Regions from separate parts of the Defluviitalea raffinosedens genome, predicted to be linked through region 3. Evidence: riboswitches for the same ligand, from Rfam matches in the RefSeq annotation. Region 3 holds a riboswitch; each other region holds the start of a gene.

Region 1 (11,166 bases), on a different contig from region 3:
TATTTTTGGACAAACAGTAAAAGTTGTTGAAATGCAATCCGAAGCAGGAGCAGCAGGAACTTTCCATGGTTCTTTGGCAGCGGGTGCGTTGACCACTACATTCACAGCATCTCAGGGATTATTGCTCATGATTCCTAATATGTACAAAGTAGCAGGGGAATTACTTCCTGGAGTAATCCATGTAAGTGCCCGTGCGGTAGCAAGCCATGCACTTTCCATCTTTGGAGATCATTCCGACGTTATGGCATGCCGCCAAACAGGATTTGCGCTTCTTGCATCTACAAATGTACAAGAAGTAATTGACTTAGGTTCTGTGGCACACTTAAGTGCTATTAAATCCAGAGTGCCATTCCTGCATTTCTTTGATGGATTCAGAACATCCCATGAAATTCAAAAAGTTGAAGTGATCGATTATGAAGATTACAAGAAATTAATCGATATGGATGCTGTAAAGCAATTCAGAAAGAATGCTTTAAATCCAGAACATCCTGTACTTCGTGGTACAGCTCAAAACCCAGATATCTTCTTCCAGGCTAGAGAAGCATGTAATCCGTTCTATGACAGAGTACCTGCTATCGTTGAAGAATACATGAATGAAATCAACAAAATCACAGGAAGAAATTATGGATTATTTAACTACTATGGAGCACCAGATGCAGACAGAGTAATTGTTGCTATGGGATCTGCAGTGGATGCGATCGAAGAAACAGTAGACTACTTAAACAGCAAAGGAGAAAAAGTAGGTCTTGTAAAAGTACGTCTTTATAGACCATTCTCCATTGAACATTTCTTAAAACAAATACCAGCAACTGTTAAGAAGATTGCTGTATTAGATAGAACAAAAGAACCAGGTGCTATTGGAGAACCATTATACCTTGATGTATGCTCTGCTTTCGTTGATAAAGCGGATCGTCCAGTGATCGTTGGCGGACGTTATGGATTAGGTTCTAAGGATACAACACCTGCACAAATTGTAGCAGTATTTGAAAACCTTAAAGCAGACGAACCAAAGAACCACTTTACAATCGGTATCGTAGATGACGTTACATTCAAATCTCTTCCAACAGGAGAAGAATTAGACGTAACAGGAAAAGATACAATCAGCTGCAAGTTCTGGGGACTTGGTTCCGACGGAACAGTAGGTGCAAACAAAAACTCTATCAAGATTATCGGAGACCATACAGACATGTATGCACAAGCATACTTTGAATATGACTCCAAGAAATCCGGTGGGGTTACTATTTCTCACCTTCGTTTCGGAAAAGAGCCAATCAGATCTACATACTTAATCAAAAAAGCAAACTTTGTTGCTTGCCATAACCCATCCTATGTAGATAAATACGATATGGTATCCGACTTAAAAGAAGGCGGAACATTCTTATTAAACTGCGGATGGGATCTTGAAGAGTTAGAACAAAAACTTCCTGCAAAAATGAAAAAGATTATTGCAGAAAGAAATATTAAATTATACACCATTGACGGGGTTACCATTGCTAAAGAAATCGGTCTTGGAAACCGTGTTAATACAGTTTTACAAGCAGCTTTCTTTAAACTTGCCAACATTATTCCAATTGAAGATGCTGTTAAATTCATGAAAGATGCTATTGTAGCTTCCTATGGCAAAAAAGGTGAAAACATCGTAAACATGAACTTTGCTGCTGTTGATCAGGGAATCGAAAAAGTTAAAGAAGTTAAAGTACCTGCTCATTGGGCACAAGCTAGTGCAGATGAAGAAGCAGCTGCAACCAAAGATGTACCTGAATTCATTAAGAATATCCTTGAACCAATGAACAGACAAGAAGGAAACAACCTTCCTGTTAGTGCTTTCGTAGGAAGAGAAGACGGTACATTCCCACAAGGTACTGCCAAATACGAAAAGAGAGGTATTGCAGTAGATGTACCAGAATGGCAAGTAGAAAATTGTATCCAATGTAACCAATGTTCTTATGTATGTCCTCATGCTGCAATTCGTCCATTCTTACTCAATGAAGAAGAAGTAAAGAATGCGCCTGAAGGATTCGTTACAAAGAAAGCAATTGGTAAAGGTTTAGAAAACTACGCGTACAAGATTCAAGTATCCACTTTAGACTGTACTGGATGCGGAAACTGTGCACAAGTATGTCCAGCTAAGAATAAAGCATTAGTTATGAAGCCTTTAGAAACACAAACCAAAGAAATCGAAAATTGGGAATATGCAATGACTCTTTCTAAGAAAGAAAACCCATTGGCTGTTGACACCGTAAAAGGAAGCCAATTCGAACAACCATTGCTTGAGTTCTCCGGTGCTTGTGCAGGATGTGGAGAAACTCCATATGCTAAACTTGTAACTCAATTATTCGGAGACAGAATGTACATTGCCAACGCTACAGGATGTTCTTCCATTTGGGCTGGCAGTGCACCATCCACCCCATACACAACCAATGAAAAAGGACATGGACCAGCTTGGGCAAACTCCTTATTCGAAGACAATGCAGAATATGGATTCGGTATGTATATCGCTGTAAAACAAATCAGAGAAAGATTAAAAGATATTGCAGTAGAAGCAATAGATTTAGATATTCCTGAAGAGATCAAAGCTGCTCTTAAAGATTGGGTAGACAATATGCTTAATGGAGATGCTTCTAAGAAAGCAACAGCAACATTGGTACCACTGTTGGAAGCATATGCTGGAGACAACGCAAGAGCAAAAGAAATCTTTGAAGAAATGCTTGAAAAGAAAGAATTCCTTGTTAAGAAATCTCAATGGATCTTCGGAGGAGACGGATGGGCTTATGATATCGGATTCGGCGGCTTAGACCATGTACTTGCTTCCGGAGAAGATGTAAACGTTCTTGTATTCGATACAGAAGTTTACTCCAACACCGGCGGACAATCTTCCAAAGCTACTCCAACAGGTTCCGTAGCTAAATTCGCAGCTTCCGGTAAACCAATCAGAAAGAAAGATCTTGGAAGAATGATGATGTCCTATGGATATGTATACGTAGCTCAAGTAGCTATGGGTGCAAACCAAAATCAACTGATCAAAGCATTAAAAGAAGCGGAAAGCTATCCAGGACCATCATTAATCATCGCTTATGCACCATGTATTAACCATGGTATCAAAGGCGGAATGGGCTGTGCTCAATTAGAAAGCAAGAAAGCTGTAGAAGCTGGATACTGGCATTTATACAGATACAACCCATTGCTTAAAGAAGAAGGCAAGAATCCATTTATCTTAGATTCTAAAGCACCAACAGCAGATTACAAAGAATACATCCTGGGAGAAGTAAGATACTCATCTCTTACCAGAACATTCCCAGAACTTGCTGAAAAATTGTTTGATCAGGCAGAAAAAGATGCAAAAGAAAGATTTGAAGCTTATCAAGCAATGGCAAAAACAGAATAATTGCTTATACTGTATCAAAAAAGCACCTATTTATATAAATAGGTGCTTTTTTATATGCCAAGCTATGAATAAACCCCAATATATCAGACTATACTTATAATAAGTAAAGAAAATCTTAAGGGGGCAAATAGTTTGAATTCGATTATTGAAATATCCAAAAAAGGTTTTTTTCCATTCAAATTTAAGACAAGACAGACATGCCATATTACAGAAGAAGACGAGCTTAAAGAAGAGCTGCTAAAAACCAAAAGGCAAATAGACCTGGTATTCAATGCTTTCGAAAATACGACGGAAAAAGATTTGATCGACAGCTGTATCTACGAAATGAAAGCACTCCAGACGAGATATAAATACTATCTCAATAAGATGAAAGAAAAAGAGAACGTGGCAGTTAAAAGTTAGAAGATCTTTATAAGCTTTATAGGGAATCATGTCAAAGCAAGGAGGATTTAAGTGACAAGTGATGATCTGTTAATATTTTTAATCATAGCAGGTTTGGTGATTCTTACCTTTATGGTTTTCACGAAACCTTTGAAGATCTTGCTAAGAACCCTGATCCAGGGTATAGGAGGAGTTTTAGGACTACTGGTTTTTAATTTCTTGCTATCTCCTTTTGGATGGTATGTAGGGATTAATTGGGCAACCATATTTGTTATTGCTGTACTTGGAATACCGGGGATGATACTTCTATACTTACTGAATATTTTTTTCTAAGAAGTCAGTACATATATTTTTTGATCTTTTTTTAAACATATTTGTTAATTTTTTGACGATTCTGTCGTCTTTTTTTCTATCCAGAATAATGGCAATATGATATAATAGTAAAAAAAGTATTACGTGGGGGGATGATTGAAATGAGTCAAAATGATCTAAAAATACTGTTCGTTTCTTCGGAAGCAATACCCTTTGCTAAGACCGGAGGACTTGGAGATGTAGCAGGAGCCCTTCCCTATGCTTTAAAAAAATTAGGTGCCGATGTAAGAGTAGCCATACCAAAATATAAATGTGTACTTCAGCAGTATTTAAATGACAGTGAGATTGTTGCGGAATTTCCCGTTTATTTGGAGTGGAGAAAGCAGTTTGCCCATATTTATGAATATGATTCTTCAGTGCCTGTTTATTTTATAGGAAATGACAATTATTTTGATAGGGATGGTTTATACGGTTATAATGACGATCACGAAAGATTTGCTTTTTTTTGTAAAGCGGTTTTGGACATGCTGCCAAGAATCGGATTTAAACCGGATATTATTCACTGCAATGATTGGCAGACAGGCCCTATTTGCTTGCTTTTAAAAGAAAGATACCATGAAGATCTTTATTATAGATCCATTTCAACACTCTATACCATTCATAATATACAGTATCAGGGGATCTTTGGAAGAGAAACGCTGGATTTGCTGGGTGTTTCAGATTGGTGTTTCCATTCAGAGGGGGTAGAGTTCTACGGGAATGTAAGTTATATGAAAGCTGGTTTAGTTTATTCTGATGCCATCAATACCGTAAGCAAAACATATGCAGAAGAGATCAAAACCAGTCAATACGGTTATGGACTGGATGGCGTCCTTCAAAAAAGAAGCAGTGTACTTTACGGCATTGTAAATGGAATTGATTATGAGGCTTTTAATCCCGAAACTGACAAGGCTCTCTATATCCCCTATTCTAAGGAAAGCTTGCATTTAAAAAAGGAAAATAAGTATAGGCTTCAAAAAGATCTGGGCCTTCCTCAAAGAGATGTTCCTATGATCGGCCTTATTTCCCGTTTGGTAGACCAGAAAGGATTAGACTTAATTGCAGAAAAAATGCACGATCTGATGCAGGAAGATATTCAATTTGTGGTTTTAGGCACAGGGCAACACCAATATGAAGAAATGTTTAAATACATGCAAGATACTTTCCCCGAGAAGGTAAGCGCCAATATCTTGTTTAATGTGGATTTGGCACAAAAAATCTATGGAGGCAGTGATTTGTTTTTGATGCCTTCTTTATTCGAACCCTGCGGTTTAGGACAACTTATTAGTCTTAGATATGGAACCATTCCTATAGTTCGAAAGACTGGAGGGCTGGCAGATACCATTCAATCGTTTAACGAAGAAACTTGTGAGGGTAATGGTTTTGTTTTCAATGATTATAATTCTGATGCAATGTTATGGGAAATCATAAGAGCTTTAAATGTATATTATAATAAAGACAAGTGGGAGCTTTTGGTTAAAAATGCTATGAATTCAGATTATTCCTGGGAAGACTCTGCTAAAAAATATATGGAATTATATAAAAGCATCAGCCATTAATAGAAGACTGTAAAAGTTCATACATAGTTTTTGAATGAAATGGGAACATCCCTCATATATTTGTACAAACAGATATATGGGGGATTTTTTGTGAAAAATAAAAGATCTAATGTAATAAAAATAGCCAGTGTATATACTGGAACTGTTTTAGGCGCAGGTTTTGCCTCAGGGCAGGAGATTATGCAGTTTTTTACTTCCTATGGTATTGAGGGCATTTATGGAGTGATTTTATCAGGAATTTTATTTGCTCTTATAGGATGGGCTGTCCTTGAAATGGTCTATGTTCAAAAAATTAAGGATTACCGAGGATTCATTTACCCTATTATGGGAGAGTTTTTAGGCAATATCATGGAGTGGGTCGTTTCTTTGTTTATGTTTACTACTTTTTGTGCAATGCTTGCAGGAACGGGGGCACTCCTTAGACAACAGTTTCAAATTCCTGTGCAAATAGGAATCTTAATCATGGCAGGCTTATGCCTTATTGTCTTTTTATATGATGTTGAAGGGGTTATCGTCATTAATACGATTTTAGCACCGTTACTTTTAATAGGAGGTATTCTTTTAGGGTTATACATAGTTTTATTTAGAGAAGCAGCAGTATTTTCTTCTCCTGTAGTGTCGGTATTTCATGCTCTTACGAGGAATTGGATCACTTCTTCTATTGTCTATGTATCCTATAATACCATTACTGCAGTTGTGATTCTCTGCAGCCTGCTTCCTATTATTCATTCCAGGAAACAAGCAAAAATGGGAGGCATTATAGGCGGTATAACTTTGGGATTTTTAGGACTTTGCATTGTTATGGCAACATTAATATACTATGACAGGGTGGAGGCTCTTGAAATACCAATGCTTGGGATTGTGCTTCATTACGGTTTTGCTATTCGGTATATCTATTTCTTTGTTTTAATCGCTGCCATATTCACAACGGCAGTTTCCAGCGGATATGGATTTGTCAACAGAGTGTCTGTGGAGTTTAATATTTCTTATAAGAGCATTCTGCCTGTTTTCATATTAACTTCTATTATAATTGCCCAGATTGGTTTCTCTAAAATGGTTGGACAAATTTATCCTTTATTTGGATATGTGGGGCTCTTTGAAGTCTTTATAATTCTCCTATATTTTATTGGCTGGAAATTGAATAGAGTTAATAAAAGATTTAGACAGTAAATAGAAACGTTGAAATCGAGGGAAAGATATAGTACCATATATTACAAATGAAAATATAGGGGGAAAAAAATTGAGCCGTATAGAAGCCTATAAGAATAAGAAAGATAAGAGAGCCCAAATTTTTTCTCTTATTCTACTCATGATTGCATCAGGGATTTTGATTTACTCGGAAGTTGCCGGCAAGGACCTGCATCTTTCCTTTTTTAATGGAAATGAACCCTCTCTTTATTTAGAAAAACAATGGGTAAAACGAGAGTTAAGTGATAGATATACCTTTAATGTTTATGGCAATGACTTAATACAGTGTGGTCCTGATGGCGTTAAACGAATTTCTCAAAATGGAGATGAAATCTGGAACCAAACTTTTTCTATGAATTTACCAAAACTGATTGTCAATGAACCATATCTTGCAGTAGGAGAAGATGGCGGGAAAAAGATTTATGTCTTAAATGATAAAGGATTAGTATATCAAGTCACGACACAAAATCCTATAGAGTATTTTTCAATTAATTCTAAAGGATATTTATCTGTGATTGGAGCAACAAAGGATGGGCACAGGATTAAAGTGTATGATGCCCAGGGTAAAGATTTAGGAATTGACAGAAATACTTTTATTGAAGATGCGGGTTATCCCCTTAGTGCTATCGTATCGGATAATGGATACCATATGCCTGTAAGTTATCTTAATCCAGATACAAAGGGGTTAAAGTCTAATTTAATTTTTTTGGACTTAGGAGAAAACGGCATACTGAAAGAAGATCTGATCGAATTTGCCATTGAAAAAGAGGATACGATTTTTCCTGGAATGTTTTATTTGCAAAATAATACTTTGGTTGTTTTAGGCGATGACCGAATCTTATGGATTGATGAAGATAACAATGTGAAAGAAGAGATCTTATCAAACCATATCAAGGCAATACCCTGGAATATAGAGAATAGAAGAAATTTATCCACTTATTTGGTTTTGGCCCTGGGGGAAGAATTTCCGGGCAAACAGGGAGAAAAATATGGGAGTGTTGTTTTTTATAGTACGGAAGGCAGCAAAAAACATGTGTTTGATCCGGAAGGAGATGTCACTTATTTATACGGTGATGATAATATGGTGATTGTAGGTGTCAACAGAACTTTTTATGGACTGGACCCAAAAGGAAAAGAAATTTTTAAATATACTGCATTAAAGGATGTGGATGAAATGATCCCATTAAAGAATGGGAATAAAGTTGCTTTAGTTTCTAAAGACTCTGTTGACCTAATGGAAATAAAACGATAATTTGGAGGCAAGCTATGAATGTAGCGGATATTTTAGTATTGGCTTTTTTTGTTGTAAATGGATGGATTGCTTATAAGAGGGGATTGGTACTTTCCCTTTTTAAATTAATATCTTCTATTGCTTCGATGATTCTATCATATACCCTTTATCCAATTGTAAGTGCCTATTTAAGAACTTCTACGTCCCTGTTCGATAAAATGAAAACTCAAATAGCTCCTACCATACTGGTGCCAGAGGGGACTAAAATAAATACCTTGGAGGGACAGGTTAATTTTATTAATGATCTGAATGTACCTAAATTTTTGAAGGGAGTTCTGGTTGAAAACAATAATTCAGAAATATACAGTATTTTTCAGGTGGACAGCTTAAAGGACTATATTGCAGGTTATATTGCCAACATATGCATTAATATCATTTCTATGGTTATAGTGTTTTTCGTAGTGAGTGTCGGCCTTAGGATTCTTATCGGGATCATGGATATTTTATCAAAACTACCAGTGATTAATTCAGTGAATCGTCTTTTTGGACTGATCTTCGGCTTTGCTTCAGGAGTGTTGAAAATCTGGGTGTTTTTTATTGTACTTTTTATATTTCAATCAAACCCAGCTTTCGAAAAGATATTTCTTTTACTGGAAAACAGTACATATGCAAAGTATTTATATGAATACAATTATCTGCTGAAATTCGTTGGAGGACTGTTTTTGTAAAATTTAAATAATAAGGATACCCAGGGAATGTTTAACTCTATTAAATTTTTTTATTGACAATGCCAGATGATACTGTTATACTATCTTCAACTTAATATTCGAGCTCATCAAGAGAGGTGGAGGGACTGGCCCAATGAAACCCGGCAACCCGCAAAATGCGAAGGTGCCAATTCCAGATGCAGAGGTTGTCTGCATAAGATGAGAGAGAGCATATAACCTCTTTCATTGAAAGAGGTTTTTTAATGCTCAAAAGCAGAAGTTACACATAGAAGTTACGTATCAGGCAACCGTTGGGGCAAAGGAGGAGCACCGTGATAGAAATAAAAGGCGTTTATAAAGAATTCAAGGGTAAGAGCAATAAAGTTGAAGCTTTAAAAAATATTAATATGCACATTGAGCAGGGAGATATTTTTGGGATTATTGGTTTAAGCGGAGCAGGAAAATCGACCCTTGTTCGTTGCATTAACCGTCTGGAAGAACCAACCAAGGGTGAAGTCTATATAAAAGGCAAGAATATAATGAGCCTGAACCCTGCGGAATTAAGAGAAATGCGAAAAAAAATAGGGATGATCTTTCAGCATTTTAATCTCCTTAATTCCCGAACTGTAGCTGAAAACATAGCTTATCCGATGGAAATTGCCAAGGTTCCAAAAGAAGACAGAGAAAAAAGGATCGATGAACTTCTTAAATTAGTTGAGTTAGAAGAAAAAAGAGACAGCTATCCATCACAGCTAAGCGGTGGACAAAAGCAAAGAGTAGGTATTGCAAGAGCCCTTGCCAATCATCCGGATGTATTACTCTGTGATGAAGCAACCTCTGCTCTGGACCCTAAAACAACCCAGTCTATCCTCAAACTGCTTAAAAAGATTAATGAAACTCTGGGATTAACCATCGTGATCATTACCCATGAGATGGAAGTTATTAAACAGATCTGTAGCAAGGTTGCTGTAATGGAGGCTGGAGAAGTTGTAGAAACTGGTCCGGTATCTAAGGTATTTGCTCATCCAACCCATCCTACAACAAAAAGCTTCGTTCAAAATATCAGTCACGATATACCTGAAGAATTGCTGGACAGAATAGATGAGAGAAGGAAATTATTCCGTCTGAGTTTTGAAGGAATTAAAACATCTCAACCGATCCTGTCAAAAATGATCAAAAAATGTGGAGTAGATGCCAATATTCTTCTTGGTGGCATTGACCATTTACAGCAAACATTTATTGGAAGCTTAATTATTGAGTTAATAGGAGACAAAGAAGAAATCAAGAACGCAGTTGCTTTTCTGGAAGAAAACGGCGTGGAATGTGAGGTGATCTCCCAATGATCTTTCAAAATCCTGACCAGGCTTTCTGGCTTTTACTAACAGAAACCGGGAATACACTCTATATGGTATTTGCAGCAACTTTGATTTCTACTATTATTGGGCTACCCTTAGGCGTAATACTTGTTATTACAGATCAGGGAGGAATCAAAGAAAGAATACAATTAAACCGTATCCTCGGTACAATTGTAAACATTGGAAGGTCCTTTCCTTTTGCTATTTTGATTGTTGCTCTGATTCCCTTTACCAGAATGATTGTTGGCACGAGTCTGGGAACGACAGCAACCATTGTTCCATTATCCATAGCAGCAGCACCTTTTGTGGCAAGAGTCGTTGAGAGTTCACTTAAAGAAGTAGATAAAGGAATTGTTGAAGCAGCCGTAGCCATGGGTTCAAGCACGTGGGAAATTATTACGAAGGTTCTTATACCGGAAGCAATGGCTTCCATAATTCTTGGTATTACGCTTACTGTAGTGAATCTCATAGGTTACAGTGCAATGGCAGGAACCGTAGGCGGGGGAGGCCTTGGCAGTGTGGCAATCCAATACGGATATTACAGATACGATGTTTCACTTATTATTGCCACAGTAATACTTCTTATCATTTTAGTTCAAATTCTTCAATGGATTGGCAACAGCATTGCGAAAGCAATGAATAAAAAATAGATCAATATAAAAAAATAAAACGTGAAGGAGAGATTAGGAATGAAAAAATTCATATCAATATTAACCTTAGCCTTATTTACCATAGCAATATTGGGAGGCTGCACAAAAGAAAGCAAAGTTCTTAAAGTATCTGCGACATCAGCGCCCCATGCACAGATGTTAGAACATATTAAAGATGATTTGGCGAAAAAAGGTGTTACATTAGAAATCCAGGTAATCGATGACTATAACATTCACAATCGTTCTCTCAATGAAAAAGAAGTGGATGCAAACTTTTTCCAACACATCCCATACTTAGAATCACAAATGGCAGAATTCGGATATGATTTAGAAGTCCTTGCAAAAGTTCATATCGAACC
Region 2 (11,166 bases), on a different contig from region 3:
TATTCCCCCTAATCAGCTGCGTTTGATTATGATCTTTTATCTACTTTTTTAGAGCTATAGTCTCCCAACCATTGAAAACCCTGTACGATTAACACTAAAACAACCACTGTAGTAAGCATGATGTCGGTTTGATATCTGTAGTATCCGAAGCGAATGGCTAAATCGCCGATACCTCCCCCGCCGATAATCCCTGCCATAGCAGAATATCCGATCAAACTGATGGCAGTTACTGTAATGCCTACGATCAGGCTGGGCAAAGCTTCCGTTAAAAGCACATGGTATATAATGGTCCTTGTTTTTGCCCCTGCGGCTTGCGCTGCTTCAATCACTCCTTTATCCACTTCTCTAAAGGCCGCTTCCACCAATCTCGCATAAAAGGCTATGGCTGCAACAGAAAGAGGTACTGATGCGGCTCCTGATCCTATAGTAGTACCCGTAATGAGCTTAGTGACAGGTAAAAGTACAACAAGCAGAATCACAAAAGGTGTGGATCTTACGATATTAATGATCAAACCTCCGATAAAGTTTAAAATTTTGTTTTGAAAAAATAAGCCACTGGACGTAAGATACAAAAATAATCCTAAAGGAATACCCAAAACTATGGATAATATCAGTGCTATTCCTACCATTTGAGAAGTTTCTCCCAGGGCTTTTAATAAATCAAAAATCAGTTCAGCTTGCATAGAGTACCACCTCCGTAAATGCAGTTCTTTCGTTGATATAGTCCACTGCCAGTTGAACTTCCCTTTCTTCTCCCTCTATATCGACGACTAAGATTCCCACGGGTCGATCTCCTATGTACTCGATTTTTCCATGGACGATATTTAGGTTAACATTATAACGTTTAGATACTTCTGATATTAAAGGCTCCGTTGCGGACTCTCCCTTATAGACAATTTTCAGTACCCTGCCCTTAAAATCATTGAAAATCTGCTTAGGGAATTCGAGGTGGAAGGTGTGTTCAATTAATTGTTTTGTAAAAACATTTCTCGGATTGACAAATACGTCATAAACATTGCCTGCTTCTAATAACTGTCCGTCATTCATAACCGCCACTCGGTCACAGATGCTTTTAACCACATCCATTTCATGAGTGATGATGACAATGGTAATCCCTAATTTCTGATTAATTTCTTTAAGTAAGTTTAGGATGGATTTTGTCGTTTCTAAGTCAAGGGCAGAAGTAGGTTCGTCACAGAGAAGAATTTCTGTTTCGTTGGCAAGGGCTCTTGCTATACCTACTCTTTGCTTTTGTCCGCCGCTAAGCTGAGCCGGAAAAGCATTACTTTTATCTGAAAGACCGACAAGATTCAGCAGTTGGTTTACTCTTTTTTGAATTTCATCTTTAGGTTTTCCTGCTGCAACCATTGGAAAGGCTACGTTTTCAAAAACTGTCTTTCTTTTTATCAGATTGAAATGTTGAAAGATCATCCCTATTTTCTGTCTAAGAAGCCTTAAGTCTTCTCCTTTTAAATCTGTAATGTCCTGATTGTTAATAAAAATCCTGCCTTCTGTTGGCCTTTCTAAAAGATTAATGGTTCGGAGCAGGGTACTTTTCCCTGCTCCACTGGCTCCAACAATTCCAAAAATTTCTCCTTTGTTAATGTTCAGCGAAAGTTTCTGAACTGCTTTAACTTTGCCTTCAGCCCCTTCATAAGTCACGCTGACATCCTGAAATTGAATCATATGTTTTCCTCCCTACTGTTGTAAAAACCAGGCTGGCTTTTGGAAAGCCTTAAACATATAATCTGGATTTTCGATAACTTCCCTGAACTCTTCCGATTCAACGACTTCTTTAATGTCTTTTACAAATTGGGAATTAATATCTTCTGTTCTTACAGCAACGAGATTTTTATATTCTTCCTGTAACTCTTCCATGACAAGGGCTGTAGATAAATCGATCCCTGCTGAAATCGCATAGTTTCCATTGATTGCTGCAAGATCCACGCTGTCTAATGTTCTTGGAAGCTGGGCTGCTTCTACCGGAGTAATTTTAAGATTTTTGGGATTGGATTCTATATCTTTTTCAGATGCTTTTGAAGGATCTATATCCTTATTCAATGTAATAAGTCCTGCCTGTTCCAGAAGCCTGAGGGCTCTTGCCAGGTTGGTAGGGTCATTGGCTATGGTGACTTCGGCGCCATCCGATAATTCATCTATGCTTTGTACTTTCTTTGAATACAAGCCTACCGCTGCTGTTGGCACATTGATTACAGGTGACAATTCAAGGCCGTGGTCTTCGGCAAATTTATTTAAGTACACCAGGTGTTGGAATAAATTGGCGTCAATTTCTTTATTGGCCAGAGCAAGGTTAGGCTGAACATAATCACTGAACTCTTTAATTTCAACCTTATATCCCTTTTTTTCAAGACCTGGCTTAATGCCCTTAACAATCATATCCCCATAAGGTCCTGGAGCAACTCCAAATATGATGGTCTTACTTTCCTTTGATGCACATCCTGTAAGTATCCCTAATATAGTAATAATGGATACAAGCAATACACTTATTTTTTTCATCTTATTTTCCTCCCTATTTTTTTGATTTTTTGAACTACATTTTTACGCATTAAAAAACCTCTTTCCGATGAAAGAGGTCATTTTCTTCCTCTCTCATCTCTCAGCTCATCTGTCTTGAGCTGTTGGAATTAGCACCTTGTAATACATACAGGTTGCCGGGCTTCATTGGGCCAGTCCCTCCGCCTCTCTTGATAAGAGTTTCTTACTAAATCATATTATATTGATAAGAATTATATGAGATAAATTCCGCTTTGTCAATAAGTTTTCAAAAAATTTTATTAATCCTATCTTTTTACTTTGTATTATATAAAACATAAAAAAACCGGGATTCATCCCGGCTTTTATTCAGCACTAAGCTTGAACCAATCTTTTAAAGACTGATAAGCTTCTTTGTAGCGCGTATAAATTTTATTGTACTTTTCTACATTTTTCTCTATAGGAGTTACAGATCCAACAATTTTTATAAATATATTGCAAGCTTCTTCAATACTGCTAAATTCTCCTGCTCCTACGCCTGCTAAAATAGCAGCACCAAGAGCCCCTCCCTGATTTGTATTGATTTCATTTATTGGATATCCAAAAATATCTGCAAGAATCTGTTTCCAGAGAGGACTCTTTGAACCTCCCCCAATGGCAATAATTTGAGAAATAGGTACTCCGATATCTTTTAAAATTTCAAGAGAATCCCGAAGTCCAAAGGATACACCTTCAAGTACCGCCCTTGTCATCTCACCTCTTGTGGTACTCATGGATAATCCCAAAAATGTTCCTCTTGCATCAGGATCGGCATAGGGAGTACGTTCTCCCATAAGATACGGAAGGAATATTACGCCTTTAGCACCTGGTTCCGTCTCACTGGCTTCTTTTAAGAGTTCATCAAAATCCATTCCTTTATTGGCTTCTTCTACCCACCATTTTAAGCAGCTGGCTGCCGAAAGCATAACCCCCATGGAATGATACTTCCCATTGGCATGGCAGAAAGCATGAAGGCGATTCTGGCTGTCTACAGCGTAGTCATCATGGGCTGCAAATACGACACCCGAAGTCCCCAGGGTAACCATTACGGTTCCTTCTTTAACCGTTCCGGTTCCTATGGCTCCGGCAGCATTATCGCCGCCTCCTCCTACAACCAGAATCTCTCCTGTGAGTCCCAGTTCCCCTTTCACTTCTTCTGACAACTTTCCTGTTACTTCATAGGATTCATAGAGTTTTGGAAGATACTCTTCTTTGATGCCTATGTACTCGATCATTTCCTTGGACCAGCATCTGTTTTTAACGTCTAATAGAAGCATTCCGGAAGCATCAGAAACATCCGTTGCATAATCTCCTGTCAATTTAAATCTGATATAATCTTTTGGAAGAAGAATGTGTCTTATTTTCTCAAACAATTCAGGATGATTTTTCTTTACCCATAAAATCTTAGGGGCTGTGAACCCGGTCAATGCCTTATTACCAACAAGCTCTGTGAGTTTTTCTTGCCCAAAATGATTGGTGATGTCCTCACACTCCTCCGCAGTTCTTTGGTCGCACCAAAGTATTGCGGGAAGCAGGACCTTATTTTCTTCGTCCAAGGCTACCAGTCCGTGCATTTGACCACTAAAGCCTATTCCCCGGATTTCCCCTTCAGGAAGATTGTTTTTTTGAATAACTTCTTTAATAGCTTCTTTGGTACCCATCCACCAGTCTTCAGGATTTTGCTCCGCCCAATTACTTTTTGGATAATACACCGGATATTCCCTGGAAGATTCCCCGAGAATTGTTCCGTCTTTATCAACAGCAAGTACCTTTACAGATGATGTACCTAAATCAATCCCCAAAAAAATCATACCTATTCTCCTCCTTGAAAGGGTTGTTGTATCAACAACCCAATAAATCGATCTTTACTACAGTGTATAGATATATTGATTAATTCGATCTTCTAAGAGTTCTTGTCTTCCGGATTTGTTTACAATCTTATCATGCTTTAATGCATAGGCAGTTAATTCTTCAAAGCCTACTTTATTTTCTACGATATCTTTTCCGATGCCTTCATTGTAACTTGCATATCTTTCTTCGATAAAGCTTTCTAATACTTTATCTTGAAGCAATTTATCCGCAATGATAAGACCCCTTGCAAAGGTATCCATACCAACAATGTATCCGATGAATAAGTCTTCTACTTCAAAGGAACCTCTTCTTACCTTAGCGTCGAAGTTAAATCCTCCAGGTGCGATACCTCCGTTTTTAAGCACTTCGTACATCGCTAAAACAGCATCGTAGATATTGGTTGGGAATTGGTCTGTATCCCATCCTAATAGCATGTCTCCCTGGTTAGCATCGATACTTCCTAATACGCCGTTAATTCTTGCCATGTTCAGTTCATGTTGGAAGGTATGTCCTGCTAAAGTCGCATGGTTCGCTTCTATATTCATTTTGAAATGGTCTTGTAAATTATATTTTCTTAAGAATCCTAAAACAGTCATTGTATCAAAATCGTATTGATGTTTTGTAGGTTCTTTTGGTTTTGGCTCGATTAAGAATTGTCCTGTAAAGCCAATTTTCTTAGCATAATCTACTGCCATTTGTAAAAATCTTGCATAGTTGTCTTGTTCTAAAGCTGTATTGGTGTTAAGAAGTGTTTCATAACCTTCTCTTCCACCCCAGAATACATAGTTTTCTCCGCCAAATTTCTTAGTAAGGTCAATGGCTTTTTTAACCTGAGCCGCCGCAAAAGCAAATACATCCGCATTAGGAGAAGTAGATGCTCCGTGAACGAATCTTGGATGGCTGAATGCATTGGTTGTTCCCCATAAACATTTGATACCTGTTTTTTTCATTAATTCTAAGATGTAATCAGAGATTTCATCTAAATTAGCAAATTTTTCTTCTAAGGAATTGCCTTCTGGTGCAATATCAAGGTCATGGAAACAGAAATATTCGATACCTAATTTGCTCATAAATTCAAATCCTGCTTCTGCTCTCGCTTTAGCAAGTTCCATGCCTTCTTTTCCTGCCCAAGGTCTCTTAGCTGTGCCTTCTCCAAACATATCAGCGCCCATAGCAGTTAAAGTATGCCAATAGCTCATAGCAAATCTGAAATGATCCTTCATAGGCTTGCCTGCAACAATTTTTTCTGGGTCATAGTATTTAAATGCTAAAGGATTAGTAGATTTAGGTCCTTCATACTGAATCTTCTTAATGCCTTCAAAATATTCTTTCATAAGATCCCCTCCAAAGTTTTTAAATTGATTTTAACAACTTAATTCTATTATATAGTATTCACAAAACTTTTTCAACCCATTTTAAGAAGTTATTTTTTAATATTTTCTTACTTTTCTATTCATTCTACCTGCTAAAAAGATCCTGTATTAAGCTTTTAAAATTATATAAGAAGTTTTTTATTGCATAGGAAATTCAGAGGAATTTCCTATGCAATAAAAAAACAGAGCACTTGTAAGTGCTCTGTCTTATTAATGCGGATGAAGGGAGTCGAACCCCCACGGTGTCGCCACCGGCAGATTTTGAGTCTGCTGCGTCTGCCAATTCCGCCACATCCGCCAATACTGGGTAGGAAGGATTCGAACCTTCGGATGCAGGAGTCAGAATCCTGTGCCTTACCGCTTGGCGACTACCCAACAATATTAATTTGTCCGAACAACTTCATATTCTAGCACAAATGATTTAGTTTGTCCAGTAGTTTTTTTCAAAAAAGCCGTCTCACCCGGAGGGCTTTTTATTACATAGGAAATTCGAAGAGATTTCCTATGTAATAAAATAACTCGTACGAAATGTACGAGCTATTATGCATTCATTGTGCTCTGAATTTTTTCATGTATAGCTTTTGCTGCTTTTTTCCCTGCCCCCATGGCTAAGATCACAGTAGCTGCACCAGTCACCACATCGCCTCCGGCATAAACATTTTGCTTGCTGGTATGCATGGTTTCTTCTTCTACAATAATTCCGCCCCATTTGTGGGTGTCTAAGCCCGGAGTCGTTTGGCGAATAAGTGGATTAGGGCTTTGTCCAATGGCTATGATCACTGTGTCCATATCCATTATGAAATTACTTCCTTCAACTTCAACAGGCCTTCTTCTTCCTGATTCATCCGGTTCTCCAAGACCCATCTCTACACACTCAATGGCTTTTACCCATCCGTTTTCTCCATGGATTTTCTTAGGATTTGCAAGCAGTTTAAAGATAATGCCTTCTTCTTTTGCATGATGAATTTCTTCTTTTCTCGCCGGCAGTTCTTCTTCTCCGCGGCGATAAATAATATAAACTTCCTCTGCTCCAAGTCTTTTGGCTGTTCTGGCAGCATCCATTGCCACGTTACCGCCGCCAATAACTGCAACTTTTTTACCAACCTTTACAGGAGTAGGATTATTGGGGAAATCATATGCCTTCATTAAATTCACTCGGGTTAAAAATTCATTGGCAGCGTATACTCCGTTTAAACTTTCTCCTTCAATACCCATGAATTTAGGAAGTCCGGCACCGCTCCCTACAAATACTGCCTTGTAGCCTTCTTCAAATAACTCATCAATTGTGATCGAACGACCTACTACAACATTTTTATTGATTTTAACGCCCAGATCTACTATAGTTTCTATTTCTTTTTCAACCAATGCTTTTGGAAGACGGAACTCCGGAATGCCGTACATGAGTACACCGCCTAAAGCATGCAAAGCTTCAAAAATGGTTACATCATATCCTAATTTAGCCAAGTCTCCGGCACAGGTAAGTCCTGCAGGGCCTCCCCCAACCACTGCAATTTTAATCCCATTTTTTGTAATCTGCACTGACTTTTTCTCTGCATGCTGCATATGGTAGTCGGCAACAAATCTTTCCAGCCTTCCAATACCTACCGGTTCTCCTTTTATGCCTCTTACACATACACCCTCACATTGATTTTCCTGGGGACATACTCTGCCACAAATGGCTGGCAGGTTGTTTTCTGAAGTAATGAGTTCATAAGCTTTTTCAAAGTTCCCTGCTGCTACTTCCTTAATAAATTCTGGTATAGGAACGTTCACAGGACATCCGGATACACAGGGTTTATGTTTGCAGTTAAGGCATCTTGTTGCTTCTTCCATGGCTTGTTCCTTGGTATATCCAAGTGCCACTTCATTAAAATTTTTATTTCTTACATTGGGATCTTGTTCAGGCATGGTTACTTTTTTTAAACTCATATTAGGCATTTTACTTTCCTCCTAGTCCAATGCGGCAAGAATGTTCTTCTTCCTTATACATTCCCTGCCTTCTCATGCATTCGTCAAAATCTACCAAAAGGCCGTCAAAATCAGGGCCATCCACACAAGCGAACTTTGTTTCTCCGCCAACAGTCACTCTGCATCCTCCGCACATCCCTGTTCCGTCAATCATGATCGGATTAAGGGATACTGCCGTTTTGATATTTTTCGGCTTTGTAATGCCTACAACAGCTTTCATCATTACAAGAGGCCCTATGGCAATGATTTCATCATATTCCTTACCTTCATTTAATAGTTCATTCAGTACATCGGTCACGAATCCTTTTTTGCCTTTTGTGCCGTCATCGGTTGCATAGTAGACCTTATCGCAAATCGCTTCAAATTCCTTATCAAGGATAATAAACTCTTTGCTTCTTCCACCCAGAATCACATCTACTGCCACACCCATTTCATGAAGTTTTCGTATTTGAGGATATAGGGGGGCTGCTCCAACGCCACCGCCAATTCCTAATACTCTTTTATGTTTTTTAAGGTCAGAAGGTTTTCCTAAGGGCCCTACAAAATCAGGAATCGTATCTCCTTCTTGTTTGCTGCTTAGTAGCTGGGTAGAGTATCCAACAATCTGATAAATAATGGTAACAGTTTCTTTTTCTCTATCGTAATCTGCAATGGTTAATGGAATTCTTTCTCCTTTTTCATCGGCCCTGAGAATGATAAACTGCCCGGGTTGGCAACTTCGTGCTACAAAAGGTGCATGAACAACCATTAGCTCTACAGCTTCGTTCAGTTTTTCTTTTTTCAAGATTTTATACATTTTTACATCTCCTCTGTAAAATAACTCAATAATAGGAGAAGCCTTATTTGAACAAGCAACAAATAAGGCTTCTATTACATTATACATAAGTTACATCTCTAAATCAATTTGGGTATTTTAGTAAGCTATTCCCTGTGCCAACATTGCTTCAGCTACTTTTAAGAATCCTGCAATATTAGCTCCTACCACATAATTACCTTCGTGGCCATATTCTTTAGCCGCATCCTGAGCACTCTTGTGGATATTTGCCATGATTTGCTTTAATTTTGCATCCACTTCTTCAAAAGTCCAGGAATATCTCATACTGTTTTGACTCATTTCGAGACCTGAAACAGCAACGCCTCCTGCATTGGCAGCTTTTCCAGGTCCAAATAAAATACCGTTCTTAAGGAAAATCTCAACAGCTTCTGGTGTAGAAGGCATATTGGCCCCTTCTGCCACTGCAATACATCCGTTTTTCACTAAGGTTGCTGCAGCTTCTCCATCCAGTTCATTCTGTGTTGCACAAGGAAGTGCAATGTCACAAGGGATTGTCCAAATTCCTGAGCATCCTTCATGATACTCTGCATTTGGATGATAGTTGATATATTCTTTGATTCTCTTTCTTTCAACTTCTTTGATTTGTTTTACTGTATCTAATTTGATGCCTTCTGCATCATAAACATATCCATTGGAATCACTAAGAGCAACAACTTTTCCGCCCAGTTGCTGTGCTTTTTCTGCTGCATAAATGGCAACATTCCCAGATCCTGAAATCACTACAGTCTTACCTTCAAAGGATTCTCCTTTGGTTCTTAACATTTCTTCTGTAAAGTAGCAGCAGCCATATCCTGTTGCCTGAGTACGAACTAAACTTCCCCCATAGGTTAAGCCTTTTCCAGTTAATGTACCTGTAAATTCATTGCGAAGTCTTTTGTATTGTCCATACATATATCCGATTTCTCTTGCTCCAACACCAATATCTCCTGCTGGAACGTCCGTATCTGCACCGATGTGTCTTTGAAGCTCTGTCATAAAGCTTTGGCAAAAACGCATAATTTCTCCGTCAGATTTTCCTTTAGGATCAAAGTCGCTTCCACCTTTACCTCCGCCCATTGGCAGACCAGTTAAAGAATTCTTAAAGATTTGTTCGAAGCCCAAGAATTTAATAACCCCGAGATTTACAGAAGGATGGAATCGGATGCCTCCTTTATAAGGTCCTATAGCACTGTTAAATTGTACTCTAAAGCCCCTGTTTACCTGAACCTTGCCATTGTCATCAACCCAGGATACCCTAAACATGATCACTCTTTCCGGTTCTACAATTCTGTCAACAATCCCTGCCTTGATGTATTCGGGATGTCTTTCAAGAACCGGTTCGAAGGAATGGAGTACTTCCCTCACTGCTTGATGAAATTCAAGTTCAGCCGGATTTTTAGCAATGACCCTATCCATGACTTCTTGTAAATAGCTGCTTTTAAATTCCACTTTGTCTCCTCCTCTATACAATGAAAGATAATTATTATTAACATGCATTATATACAATTGTCTGACATTGGCACCATTATATCACGTAGACTGCAATTTGCAAATATATTTTTTTAACATTTCTACAAAAAATAAAAAAAAGCCTACAGAATTTACATTCTGCACGGCTATTCATAAATATCTGAAAGCTCTATATTGAGCATTTCGACATTTTTATAAGAACTTCTTTCATTATTAAGGGGTTCTTTGGCTTTTTCCTTAAGAACTTTGATTGGAAGTTCGATGATAAATTCTGTCCCCTTATGTTCTTCACTCTGCACATGAATGGTACCATTATGCATTTCCACTAAAGATTTAACAAGAAACAATCCTATTCCGCTTCCCTCATATTGCCGTGTAGCACTGGAATCTACCTGACCGAATCTCTGAAAAATCACATGTTGTTTTTGGGATGGTATACCTATGCCAGTATCTTTTACGGATATAAGGATTTTCTCATCCTGTTTTTCTATTCCTACTTTAATGACGCCTCCAGGTAGAGTAAACTTGGCAGCATTGGATAAAAGATTTAACATAATTCTCTCTATTTTTTCTGCATCAAAAGCCATGATTTGCTTGGAGACTTTACTTTCAAACAGAAGGTTAATCGATTTGTTTTTTATGTATTGCTCAACCGACAAAGTAATTTGCTTAACAACATAAACAATATCAGCATTTTCCAAATGCAATTTAAAGAAGCCGGAATCAATTTTTGTTACATCAATAGTATTATTGAGCAGACGAAGAAGTCTGTAACAGTTTTGTTTCATAATACTTGCATACTTCTTTTCTTTTTCAGAAGGCAAGTAGAAAGTTTCTAAAAGCTGCAACGTAGATAAAATGATGTTTAAAGGCGTTTTTAACTCATGGGATACATTGGTAAAATACTCTGTTTTGGCTTTATTGTCGCGTTGCGCTTCCTTAAGTAATTTCTCTTGACATTTTATATTTTCCTGGAGGATGAGTTCTACTTTCTTCAAATCTGTGATATCTTTAATGTGCTCCATCACAAGCTGAACTTCATTCGTATCTTTGTCAAAAACGGGATATGCCATGATCTCCACCCATTTTTCCAGTTTCTCTATATAGGTTTGGATTTTTTCAGTCTTTTTGGACTGACAGGCCTTTTGGGTGATCGAC
Region 3 (11,166 bases):
ACAGAAATCAGTGACATTTATCATATAGAAAGAGGCTATTCAGAAATGGAAAAAAAGTTGGCAGCCCTTGGAGCAAGAATAGAAAAGATAAAATAGCCTGCAGCCTTAAGGCTGCAGGCTATTTTCTTTTTAGGGCATGAATTTTATTTCCCTTACATATAAATGTACAAGACATCATGATTTACATATGGGTACAAAGTTACAGGGGGGATAACTTGAAAAAAGTAGGAGCTCTTTTCTTAATGGTATTTTTCGCAATTATTGTATTGCCAGCTTTTATTACCTCCTTTGTGGGAGACAGTCAAATCAACCAGCAGGAAGACATAGGAAAGAACATCAATAATAAGGTAGAAAGCGACAATAAAGAAAATATAAAAGTCATTAAAGTTTTAAATGCACAGACTGGGGAAATTATGGAATTGGAATTTGAAGAGTACATAAAAGGTGTATTAGCGGCAGAGATGCCTGCATCCTTTGAAATAGAAGCCTTAAAGGCGCAGGCTGTGGCAGCAAGAACTTATGCTATTAAAAAAATGAATCAAAAAGGAAGTGAGGATCTTAAAGGAGCGGATATTTCAACGGATCCTTCCAGAGGGCAGGCATATTTATCTAAAGAAGAACTAAAAAAAAAGTGGGGAGAAAACTTTTACACATACTATGATAAAATCGCAAGAGCAGTGGAAGAAACCAAGAATCAGATTATGACTTATGAAGAAGAGCCCATAGAAGCGGTTTTTCATTCTACCAGTGCAGGAATTACGCAAAGTGCCAAAGATGTATGGGAAGTAGATGTACCATACCTAAAAAGCGTAGAAAGTACAGGAGATGAGGAAGCTCCTTCATTTGAATATGAGACAGTACTTTCTAAACAGGAAGTGTACCGTTTATTGAAAGACAAATATCCAGATCTCGTCATTCAGGATTTAATGCAGCAGATTCAGATTATAGAAAGAAATAGCGGAGGATATATTAAGAAGATTCAAATAGGCAACAAGCTTCTAAGTGGGGAGGAAATAAGAAAATTGTTCAATTTAAGGTCCAGCTGCTTCGCTATTAAAGAAGAAGGAGATAATCTTATATTCACTACCAAGGGGTATGGCCATGGGGCTGGAATGAGCCAGTACGGAGCCAATTCCATGGCTAAACAAGGAAAAGACTATCAAGAAATTTTAACCCATTACTATCAGGGAGTTCAGATTAAAGAAATCAATGAAATAGAGGAAAATATTTTGAAAAGTGAATAGCCCATTTTACCTCCGGTTATACTATAGACGGAGGTGGATATAATGAAAAAATTTTGGACGTATCTAAATAAGAAAAGTTATTATGCTATTTTGTTATTATGTATTTTAACAGTGATCGGAACGACAACATTTATCACCAGAAATAATATGAAGACACTAGACAAACTGAACGAGCAAAATGCCATCGACTTAGATGAAGAATTTGGAGATTATGATTTAGAAGACGTAGGAACGATTAAAGCTTATCAGGAAGATCTTAACATTACAAAAGAAGATATCGAGGGGGCTGGAAGCGCAGTTGTAGAGAGCCCTTCGGAAGAAGAGACGGCGAGAGAAGATACAAGTGCTACAAAAGATATTATAGTAGTATCTGGCGAAGAAACGAAAAGCAATAAGTCGGCTTCCTCAGAAAAAGTTAACGAAAGTAGAAATGAAAAGAGAGAAACCAGTGAAGAAGTTGAAGAAACTTTTTCATTCAGCGAAAATGCTTCTCTTATCTGGCCTGTAACCGGGGAAATTGTAATGGATTACAGTGCGGACAAATTAGTTTTTGACAAGACCCTGGAACAATACAGGGTTCATCCGGCTATTTGCATTGCTCCATCAGAAGAAGGAATTGTAAAAGCTGCGGCGAAAGGAAAAGTTGAAATGATTAAAAACGATCCTGAAACCGGCATTACTGTTATCCTGGATCATGGAGATGGATGGAAGACAATATATGGCCAATTACAGAAAAATATTTCCGTCAAACAAAATGAGATAGTGGAAAAAGGCCAAGTTATAGGAGAAATTGGAACGCCTACAAAGTATTCTATTGCTTTAGGAGATCATGTGTATTTTCAAGTAACAAAAAATGATACCCCTGTAGATCCGAAGCAGTTCTTAACAAATAACTAAATACTAAATCATAAACCAGCCCCCCTTAACATATATATAAAACAAGAGTTGTGTTAAGGGGGGCCATCTTTTGAAAGGGTATATTGAAGAAAGAGCCATAGAAGTAGCAAATTTTATCATTGGTTACAATGCTACCGTAAGAGAAACAGCCAAAAAATTCGGAATAAGCAAAAGTACCGTTCATAAAGATGTTACAGAACGATTGGAAAAAATAAATCCAAAACTGGCTATACAGGCGAGAAAAGTTTTGGAATTTAATAAAGCGGAAAGACATCTTCGAGGCGGTTTGGCCACCAAAGAAAAATACATGAATTTAACTAAAAAAGGTAAAAAGAAAAGATAATACGATATAAAATAATAACTAGGGAGGTATGCTTCCTAGTTATTATTTTGCAAAATTTCATAGGAAATACCTTTGAATATTTTACACAAATTAGATATAATAAGATAAATGAAAATAGTATGGAAGGTATAATATTTTTACTAATAAATGACGATAACATTTTATGAGAGTACAAAGGAGAATGAAAATGTTTGGAACAGATATTGGAATTGATTTAGGAACTGCCAGTGTTCTTGTATACATAAAAGGACAGGGCATAGTATTGGAAGAACCTTCAGTTGTAGCGATTGATAATAATACACGTCAGATCCTTGCAGTGGGGGAAGAAGCAAGAAGAATGTTAGGCCGCACGCCTGGTAATATTGTTGCTATTCGTCCTTTACGACAAGGTGTTATTTCCGATTATGATATAACAGAAAAAATGTTAAAATATTTTATTCAAAAAGCAGTAGGAAGAAAGCTCCTTTTAAAACCACGTATTGCAGTATGTGTTCCAAGCGGAGTAACGGAAGTGGAAAAAAGGGCTGTAGAAGATGCAACAAGACAGGCAGGGGCAAGGCAGGTATTTGTGATCGAAGAGCCTATTGCTGCTGCTATTGGTGCGGGAATAGATATAGGACGAGCTTGTGGAAGTATGGTTGTGGATATTGGAGGAGGAACAACGGATATTGCTGTAATTTCCCTTGGAGGCACTGTTGTAAGTTCTTCATTAAAAATAGCTGGGGATAATTTCGATGAAGCAATTGTCCGATATATGAGAAAGAAGCATAATGTTTTAATAGGAGAAAGAACAGCAGAAGACTTGAAGATTAATATAGGAACAGCTTACCCAAGAACCCAGCCTGTTTCTCTGGACGTTAGAGGAAGAAACCTCATCACTGGACTCCCTAAAACGATTACAGTAACTTCTGAAGAAATGCTTGAAGCTCTTCAAGAACCTGTTGCAAGTATTGTTGAGGCAGTTCATGGTGTATTGGAAAAAACTCCACCGGAGCTGGCAGCAGATATTTCAGACCGAGGCATTGTTATGACTGGAGGCGGAGGACTCCTTTATGGCCTTGATAAATTAATAAAAGAAAAAACAGGCATTAATGTGATTATTGCAGAGGATGCTATTTCCTGTGTAGCAATTGGAACTGGTAAATATGTAGAGTTTATGGCAGGCGGGAAAAAATAAAAATTTATTAATTAATAGGGGGACTTGACTTGATTAGAGGATTATACACTTCTGCAATTGGAATGAAAACACAGTTTGAAAAAATGGATATTCTGACGAATAACTTAGCCAATGTAGATACTACCGGATATAAAAAGGATATTGTTGTGTCACGTTCATTCCCTGAGGAACTCACAAAGCGCATACAAGATAGAAAAAATGGATTTTCAAATAACCGTAATATTGGACGTATGAGCTTAGGATTATATAATGATCAAGTTTATACAAATTATACTCAGGGTACCCTTAAGCAAACCGATGATCCGCTAAATGTAGCTATCCAAGGAAAAGCTTTTTTTGCTGTAGGCATGGAAGACGGCAGAGAAGTATACACAAGGGACGGTTCTTTTGCACTGGATGCGAATGGAATGCTTATGACCAAAGAAGGGAATATGGTACTTGGCCAAAATGGACCAATTCGCATAGGCCAGGGAGATGTACGCATTGATGAGTCAGGTAATATATATGTCAATGATGAGCTTATAGATCAATTGAGAATAGTAGAATTTGAAAATCCTGAGACCCTCAGCAAACTTGGAGATAATTTATTGGAAAGAACCGAAGAAACTACAGAAAAAAATATTGAAAGTCGAATCGTACAAGGATTTTTAGAAGGTTCTAATGTTAATGTAATACGAGAAATGGTAGATATGATTACAGCTACAAGAATTTATGAAGCCAATCAAAAAGCAATTCAAACTCATGATGAAACCTTAGGGAAAGCAGTCAACGATGTTGGAAGAGTATAATATGATAGGGGGAATGTGAAATGATGCGTTCATTATGGACAGCAGCCTCGGGAATGACATCCCAGCAATTGAATGTGGATAATATCTCAAATAACTTAGCAAATGTGAATACAGTGGGTTATAAAAAAAGCAGGGTAGAATTTAAATCTCTTTTATATGAAACCATGCAAAAAGCAGGAGTAGACGAAAATGGCGCCGGAAGGCCAGTAAGTATTCAAATAGGTTATGGTGTCAGACCTATAGCCACCGTTAAAGACTATTCTATGGGTAATATTGAAGTGACAAATAACCCCTTAGATATTGCGATTGATGGGGAAGGATTTTTTGCTGTGCAAGGGCCAAATGAAGAAATTATGTATACCAGAGATGGAAGCTTTAAAGTGAGTGTAGTGGATGATGAGACAATGCTTGTGACTTCTGACGGATATCCTGTATTAAGCATAGATGAAGAGCCTATTTACTTTGATCCGGAAGTAAAAATTTCTGATTTAATTATTGGAGAAGATGGTATTATTTCTTATGTGGATGAGGACGGAGAAACTGTTGAAATAGCTCAATTGGCAGTTGTTCAGTTCCCCAATAGAGCAGGTCTTGAAGATGTAGGGCGAAACCTTGTAAGACAAACCGCTGCATCAGGGCAACCTGTTTATGAGGCAGATGGAGATGTTACTAAACCCAGCAGATTAATTCAAGGAAGTTTGGAAGCCTCTAATGTTCAAGTTGTTGAAGAAATGGTTAAGCTCATCGTTGCTCAAAGAGCCTATGAAATCAACTCAAAAGCTATCCAAACATCTGACGATATGCTTGCTCAGGCAAATCAACTTAAACGATAGGAGGTAAAATAAAATCATGAAAACCAATGGAATTGATTTTTCCACTTCCTATCCTGTAAGCAATGCATATGAAACCAAAAAGCAAAGTCAAGAACTGGAAAATTTTGAATCCGTACTTAAAAAGGCTTCAGAAGAAAAGGACGATAAAGCCTTAAAAAAAGCCTGCCAGGAGTTTGAATCCTATTTTATTAATCAACTCTTTAAAGAAATGAGACGAACGATTCAGCCGGGAGGACTTATTGAAAAAAGCCAGGCAGAAGAAATTTTTCAGGAGATGCTTGATGAAGAATATGCAAAAAATGCTTCACAATCCAACGGCATAGGCTTAGCCAATGTACTTTATAAACAACTAAAAAGTCACCTTTAATGGTGACTTTTTTTATGTTATAATTCATCATAGAACCGTGTACAATTATATAGAACAAATATAGGATAGGTGAAGTCATGAATTTTATTTCAAAAGAATGGATGACTCTTTTCATTGCGGCGATTCCCATATTGGAGCAAAAGGCAGCCATCCCCTATGGTATTATACGGGGTATCGGTTTTTGGGAGGTATATATACTAACCTTAATAGGAGCCATTCTTCCATGCCCGATTATTATTTTATTTGTAAATAAATCGTTTGCAATTTTAAAGAAATTCAAATGGTTGCGCCCGATGATCGAGTGGATTGAGAATAGAACTATGAAAAAAAGCAAGAATATTGTAAAATACGAACTCTTAGGACTTTTTTTATTCGTTGCTATACCGCTTCCGGGAACAGGGGTATGGACAGGGTCTCTGGCAGCTTCTTTTCTTCATTTGGAATTTAAAAAGGCTTTTTTAGCTGTATCTGGAGGCGCAGCAGTTTCAGGACTTATTATAGCTATTCTAAGCTATGGTGTTGGAATATTATTTTAATTTTATTGACAAAAATCCTTAAAGTTGTTATACTCACTGTAATATAACTAAATAATTCTTTTCTTATCAAGAGAGGTGGAGGGAAAGGGCCCGATGAAACCCGGCAACCAGCATATTCATGCAGTGGTGCCAATTCCCCCGAATGTGCATTCGGAAGATGAGGAAAAACATACATAGCGTATAAAACCTCGTCAAGAGGTTTTTATTTTTATGTATGAAATAATTTTCTTTACTCAAAATATATATTAAGGAGATGATCGATATGCCAAGAAGATTATTTACATCAGAATCCGTAACAGAAGGACATCCAGATAAAATTTGTGACCAGATTTCTGATGCTATTTTAGATGCAATATTAGCTCAAGATCCAAACGCCAGAGTAGCTTGTGAAACAGCAGTAACAACCGGTATGGTTTTAGTTATGGGAGAAATAACAACCAACTGCTATGTGGATATTCCCAAAGTAGTTAGACAAAAGATAAAAGAAATAGGATATTCCAGAGCAAAGTTTGGCTTTGATGGGGATACCTGTGCTGTGCTGACATCCTTTGATGAACAGTCCGGAGACATTGCTATGGGCGTTGACAAAGCTTTAGAGGCGAAAATTGGACAAGCTGTGGAAGAAGATGAAGCGATTGGTGCAGGAGACCAGGGGATGATGTTTGGATTTGCTTGTGATGAAACCTCTGAACTGATGCCTATGCCAATTTCACTGGCCCATAAATTGGCAAGGAGATTGGCTGAAGTTCGTAAAAATGAAACCCTTCCATATCTCAGACCGGATGGAAAGACCCAAGTTACTGTAGAATATGAAGACGACAGACCAATAAGAGTTGATACTATCGTTGTTTCTACACAGCATGGTCCGGAAGTAGATCAGTCAACGATCCACAGAGATATTATGGAATACGTTATAAAGCCAGTAATTCCAAAAGAACTTTTAGATAAAGATACAAGATATTTTATTAATCCTACAGGACGTTTTGTGATTGGAGGCCCCCAGGGAGATTCAGGCCTTACCGGCAGAAAAATTATCGTAGATACATATGGCGGATATGCAAGTCACGGAGGAGGCGCATTCTCTGGTAAAGATCCGACAAAAGTGGACCGTTCAGCAGCTTATGCAGCAAGATATGTGGCAAAAAATATTGTAGCTGCCGGCCTTGCAAGAAAATGTGAAATAGAACTGGCATATGCTATAGGCGTTGCAGAACCTGTATCTATTCTGGTAAATACTTATGGAACAGGGAAGTTATCTGATGAAGCGATCACTGAATTGGTAAAGAAACACTTTGATCTTCGCCCTGCTGCGATTATTAAGACTTTGGATCTTAGAAGACCAATCTATTCAAAAACTGCAGCTTACGGCCATTTCGGAAGGACAGATATCGACCTTCCCTGGGAAAGAACAGATAAAGCAGAAATATTAAGAAAAGAAGCAAATATATAATTTCATGGGCGCAAGATGCGCCCTTTATTTTTCCCCTTTTCATTTATCAAAAAATGGATTATTATAGAATAAAAATTAGATTGTTCAATGAATGGTGTGGATGTATGGATAACCAAATGGTCATAGAAGGAACCATAGAAGATATTATATTTCGTAATGAAGAAAACGGGTATACAGTGTGTTCTATACATACAAAAGATGAGGAAATCGTTTGTGTAGGTACGCTTTTTGAAGCCTATCCCGGTGAGCATTTAAAAATTATTGGTTCTTGGGTCACACATCCTATTTATGGAAGCCAATTTCAAATAGATACTTATGAAAAGACTGTTCCAAAAACAGAAGAAGGCATAGAAAGATATCTAAGTTCCGGAGTCATCAAAGGTATTGGCCCGGGGTTGGCACGGCGTATTGTTGAAAAATTTGGCTTAGATACCCTACGGGTCATAGAAGAAGAATGGGAACGATTAGAAGAAGTAAAAGGTATCAGTAGGCAAAAAGCGCTTCAAATTGGAGAAATATTTCATGAACAGAGAGAACTAAGAAGAGCTATTTTATTTCTTCAAGACTATGGTATTTCTCCTTCCTATGCTCTAAAGATTTATAAACAGTATGGAGAAGCCACTATTGATATAGTAAAAAATAATCCTTATCGTTTGGCAGAAGACATTTTTGGCATTGGTTTTAAAATGGCAGACCAAATAGCTGAAACTGTAGGGATTGGACAAGATTCACCCCACCGAATCAAAGCAGGAATTAAGTTTATTCTAAATCAGCATTCAAACAACGGACATACCTATATGTTAAGAGAACATCTGGTCCAAGCAGCTCATGAGCTTCTCGGTGTACCATCTGAGTTAATAGAGAATTCCCTGATCGAACTTCAGATTTACAAACAGATTTGGCAGGAAAAGATAGAAGATATAGAAGCAGTATATTTGGCACCATTCTATTATGCTGAAATGAATACAGCGAGAAAACTTATAGATTTTACGATGATGAAAGATGAAACACAAAGTAAAGGTATTGATCAAAGAATCAACAGGCTGGAAAAAGAAAAGAAAATTAAACTTGCGCCCGAGCAAAGACAAGCTGTCAAAGAGGCGATGACAGAAGGGGTACTCATTATTACTGGTGGGCCAGGAACAGGTAAAACTACAACAATTAATGCCATTATTTCTTTGTTGGAAGAAGAAGGCTATGACGTGATTTTGGCGGCTCCGACAGGCAGGGCGGCAAAACGGATGAGCGAAGCTACCGGCAAGGAAGCGAGTACAATTCACAGACTTTTAGAAATTACTTTTTTAGATGAAGATAATAAAAAGCAGATTTTTGAAAGAAATGAAGAAAGACCATTAGAAGCAGATGTCATTATTATAGATGAAGTGTCCATGGTAGATATTTTATTGATGAACAGCCTTTTAAAAGCAGTAGCCCCTGGAACAAGATTAATTTTTGTAGGGGACGTAGATCAATTGCCTTCAGTAGGGCCAGGCAATGTTTTAAAGGATATGATTCGAAGTGAAACGATTAAGGTCGTTCGACTGACCGAAGTCTTCAGGCAGGCAAGAGAAAGTGCAATTATAATGAATGCCCACAGAATTAATAAAGGAGAATATCCTGTTCTTAATGAAAAGGATAAAGATTTCTTTTTTATGAAAAGAAGTATTCAGGATGAAGTCATAGAAACCATAAAGCAGCTGGTGCAAAAAAGACTTCCATCCTTTGCAAACTGTGATCCTATAAAAGATATACAGGTATTAACCCCTATGCGAAAGGGCCCTTTGGGAGTAGAATCTTTAAATACTGTTCTCCAGCAGGCACTGAATCCTCCGTCCAGTAAAAAAAGAGAAAAAGAATATCGTACGACTTTATTCCGCGAAGGGGATAAAGTCATGCAAATTAAAAATAATTATAATATGCCGTGGAAAATTTATAATGATCTAGGAATAAGAATAGATGAAGGTGTAGGAGTTTTTAACGGAGATGCAGGGAGCATACAGGAAATCGATGAAGAAGCCCAGACTCTTACTGTTTTATTTGACGACTTAAAAACTGTAGAATATGATTTTAGTCAATTAGATGAACTTGAGCTGGCTTATGCTGTAACGATCCATAAATCACAGGGATCAGAGTATCCTATTGTGATTATTCCTATTCACAGCGGACCTCCCATGTTGATGAACAGAAATCTGCTTTATACAGCAGTTACAAGAGCAAAGAAACTTGTTGTTATTGTAGGCCTTCAAAGTACACTTCACAGGATGGTAGACAATAATCGTGAAATTAACCGATATTCTTCATTGGCATATCGATTAAAGAAAATGAAAGAATTATCCTCCTAGAAGGTGAGTACAAGTGTGGGAAGCATTGCTGGATTTAATCTATCCGCCAAGATGTATCTTTTGCACAGAAATTATTCCTTTTCAAGAAGAAAGGGGCATATGTAAGCGATGCAGAAATACTCTTCCATTTATTGAGGGAAAAGTTTGTCAAAAATGTGGGAAACCCATACAGGACTCTGATCACAGAACAACATGTTTTGATTGCATTAAGAATTCTCATGTTTACGACAGAGGATGGGCAGTTTTTGCATATGAGGGTATGGTAAAAGATGCAATATATAGATTCAAATATGGCGGGCACAAAGAATATGGAAAATATTTGGGAAAGCTTATGGCAGAGAAAATAAAATATCAGATATCAGAGGAAGGGTTTGATCTTATCATACCCATTCCGATTCATAAAAGAAGAAAAAAAGAAAGAGGATATAATCAGGCAGAGGAATTAGCCAAATCGATTTCAAGCGAATTAGGCATTCCAATGGATCCTTTTATACTTGCCAGAGTGAAGGAAACAAGTCCCCAAAGTGGATTATCCATCGTTCAAAGACAAAATAACATAAAAAAGGCATTTAAAATAGATGACACAATAAATTTACACCAAATGAAAATACTCCTAATTGACGATATATATACTACAGGGACTACTATTAATTATTGTGCTGATTTACTCAAAGAAAGAGGAGCAAAAAAAGTATTTTTTCTTTCACTTAGTATAGGACGTGACATGTGACTCGGGAAAAAGGCAGAATAGATCCAGCGTTTAGAGATAAGGTAATAATTGATCAAATTTTAAAATGTGGGGTGAAACAATGGATATCAGAAATTGTAAACGATGTAACAGGTTATTTCAGTACATTACTGGCAGAATGATTTGCCCTGCCTGTAAAGAAGAGGAAGAAAAAGACTTTCAGAAAGTAAAAGATTATTTGTATGAACATCCAAAAGCATCTATGGCAGAAGTATCACAGGAAACAGGGGTACCCCTTTCAGAAATCAAACATTTCCTGAGAGAAGGAAGACTGATTATTACTCCAGATTCCCCTATGGGAATAGAGTGCGAAAAGTGTGGTGCGCTCATAAAAACTGGAAGGTTTTGCGAAAAATGTGCTATTGAATTGGAAAGAGATGTGAGACTTGCTTCAGATAGCTTAAGAAGCCCAATAGAAAAGAGATCCTACATGCTTGACAA

Evidence for each region. A riboswitch is a leader RNA that binds a small molecule or an ion and turns the genes downstream of it on or off. The one in region 3 is predicted to bind S-adenosylmethionine.
Region 1: linked by a shared signal. The riboswitch ahead of JOD07_RS08685 (methionine ABC transporter ATP-binding protein) and the one ahead of metK (methionine adenosyltransferase) in region 3 are both predicted to bind S-adenosylmethionine.
Region 2: linked by a shared signal. The riboswitch ahead of JOD07_RS03585 (MetQ/NlpA family ABC transporter substrate-binding protein) and the one ahead of metK (methionine adenosyltransferase) in region 3 are both predicted to bind S-adenosylmethionine.

What each region holds. Positions count from the first base shown of each region.
Region 1 covers NZ_JAFBEP010000010.1:817-11,982, reverse strand. The annotation lists gene nifJ (pyruvate:ferredoxin (flavodoxin) oxidoreductase) at 1-3,385, shown strand, start outside; gene JOD07_RS08715 (DUF2508 family protein) at 3,518-3,787, shown strand; gene JOD07_RS08710 (pro-sigmaK processing inhibitor BofA family protein) at 3,839-4,099, shown strand; gene glgA (glycogen synthase GlgA) at 4,240-5,676, shown strand; gene JOD07_RS08700 (YkvI family membrane protein) at 5,767-6,846, shown strand; gene JOD07_RS08695 (DUF5711 family protein) at 6,917-8,116, shown strand; gene JOD07_RS08690 (CvpA family protein) at 8,131-8,823, shown strand; SAM riboswitch class I at 8,925-9,028, shown strand; gene JOD07_RS08685 (methionine ABC transporter ATP-binding protein) at 9,135-10,145, shown strand; gene JOD07_RS08680 (methionine ABC transporter permease) at 10,142-10,807, shown strand; gene JOD07_RS08675 (MetQ/NlpA family ABC transporter substrate-binding protein) at 10,847-11,166, shown strand, end outside.
Region 2 covers NZ_JAFBEP010000003.1:75,108-86,273, forward strand. The annotation lists gene JOD07_RS03575 (methionine ABC transporter permease) at 27-683, opposite strand; gene JOD07_RS03580 (methionine ABC transporter ATP-binding protein) at 673-1,686, opposite strand; gene JOD07_RS03585 (MetQ/NlpA family ABC transporter substrate-binding protein) at 1,699-2,517, opposite strand; SAM riboswitch class I at 2,608-2,715, opposite strand; gene xylB (xylulokinase) at 2,859-4,343, opposite strand; gene xylA (xylose isomerase) at 4,401-5,717, opposite strand; tRNA gene JOD07_RS03600 (tRNA-Leu) at 5,971-6,054, opposite strand; tRNA gene JOD07_RS03605 (tRNA-Gln) at 6,060-6,131, opposite strand; gene gltA (NADPH-dependent glutamate synthase) at 6,297-7,694, opposite strand; gene JOD07_RS03615 (sulfide/dihydroorotate dehydrogenase-like FAD/NAD-binding protein) at 7,696-8,520, opposite strand; gene gdhA (NADP-specific glutamate dehydrogenase) at 8,638-9,987, opposite strand; gene JOD07_RS03625 (PAS domain-containing sensor histidine kinase) at 10,155-11,166, opposite strand, start outside.
Region 3 covers NZ_JAFBEP010000001.1:251,059-262,224, reverse strand. The annotation lists gene murA (UDP-N-acetylglucosamine 1-carboxyvinyltransferase) at 1-96, shown strand, start outside; gene spoIID (stage II sporulation protein D) at 216-1,244, shown strand; gene JOD07_RS01285 (M23 family metallopeptidase) at 1,287-2,141, shown strand; gene spoIIID (sporulation transcriptional regulator SpoIIID) at 2,212-2,484, shown strand; gene mreB (rod shape-determining protein MreB) at 2,672-3,661, shown strand; gene flgF (flagellar basal-body rod protein FlgF) at 3,691-4,449, shown strand; gene flgG (flagellar basal-body rod protein FlgG) at 4,470-5,282, shown strand; gene JOD07_RS01260 (rod-binding protein) at 5,299-5,649, shown strand; gene JOD07_RS01255 (COG2426 family protein) at 5,727-6,185, shown strand; SAM riboswitch class I at 6,246-6,349, shown strand; gene metK (methionine adenosyltransferase) at 6,448-7,635, shown strand; gene recD2 (SF1B family DNA helicase RecD2) at 7,689-9,977, shown strand; gene JOD07_RS01240 (ComF family protein) at 9,991-10,707, shown strand; gene JOD07_RS01235 (TIGR03826 family flagellar region protein) at 10,787-11,166, shown strand, end outside.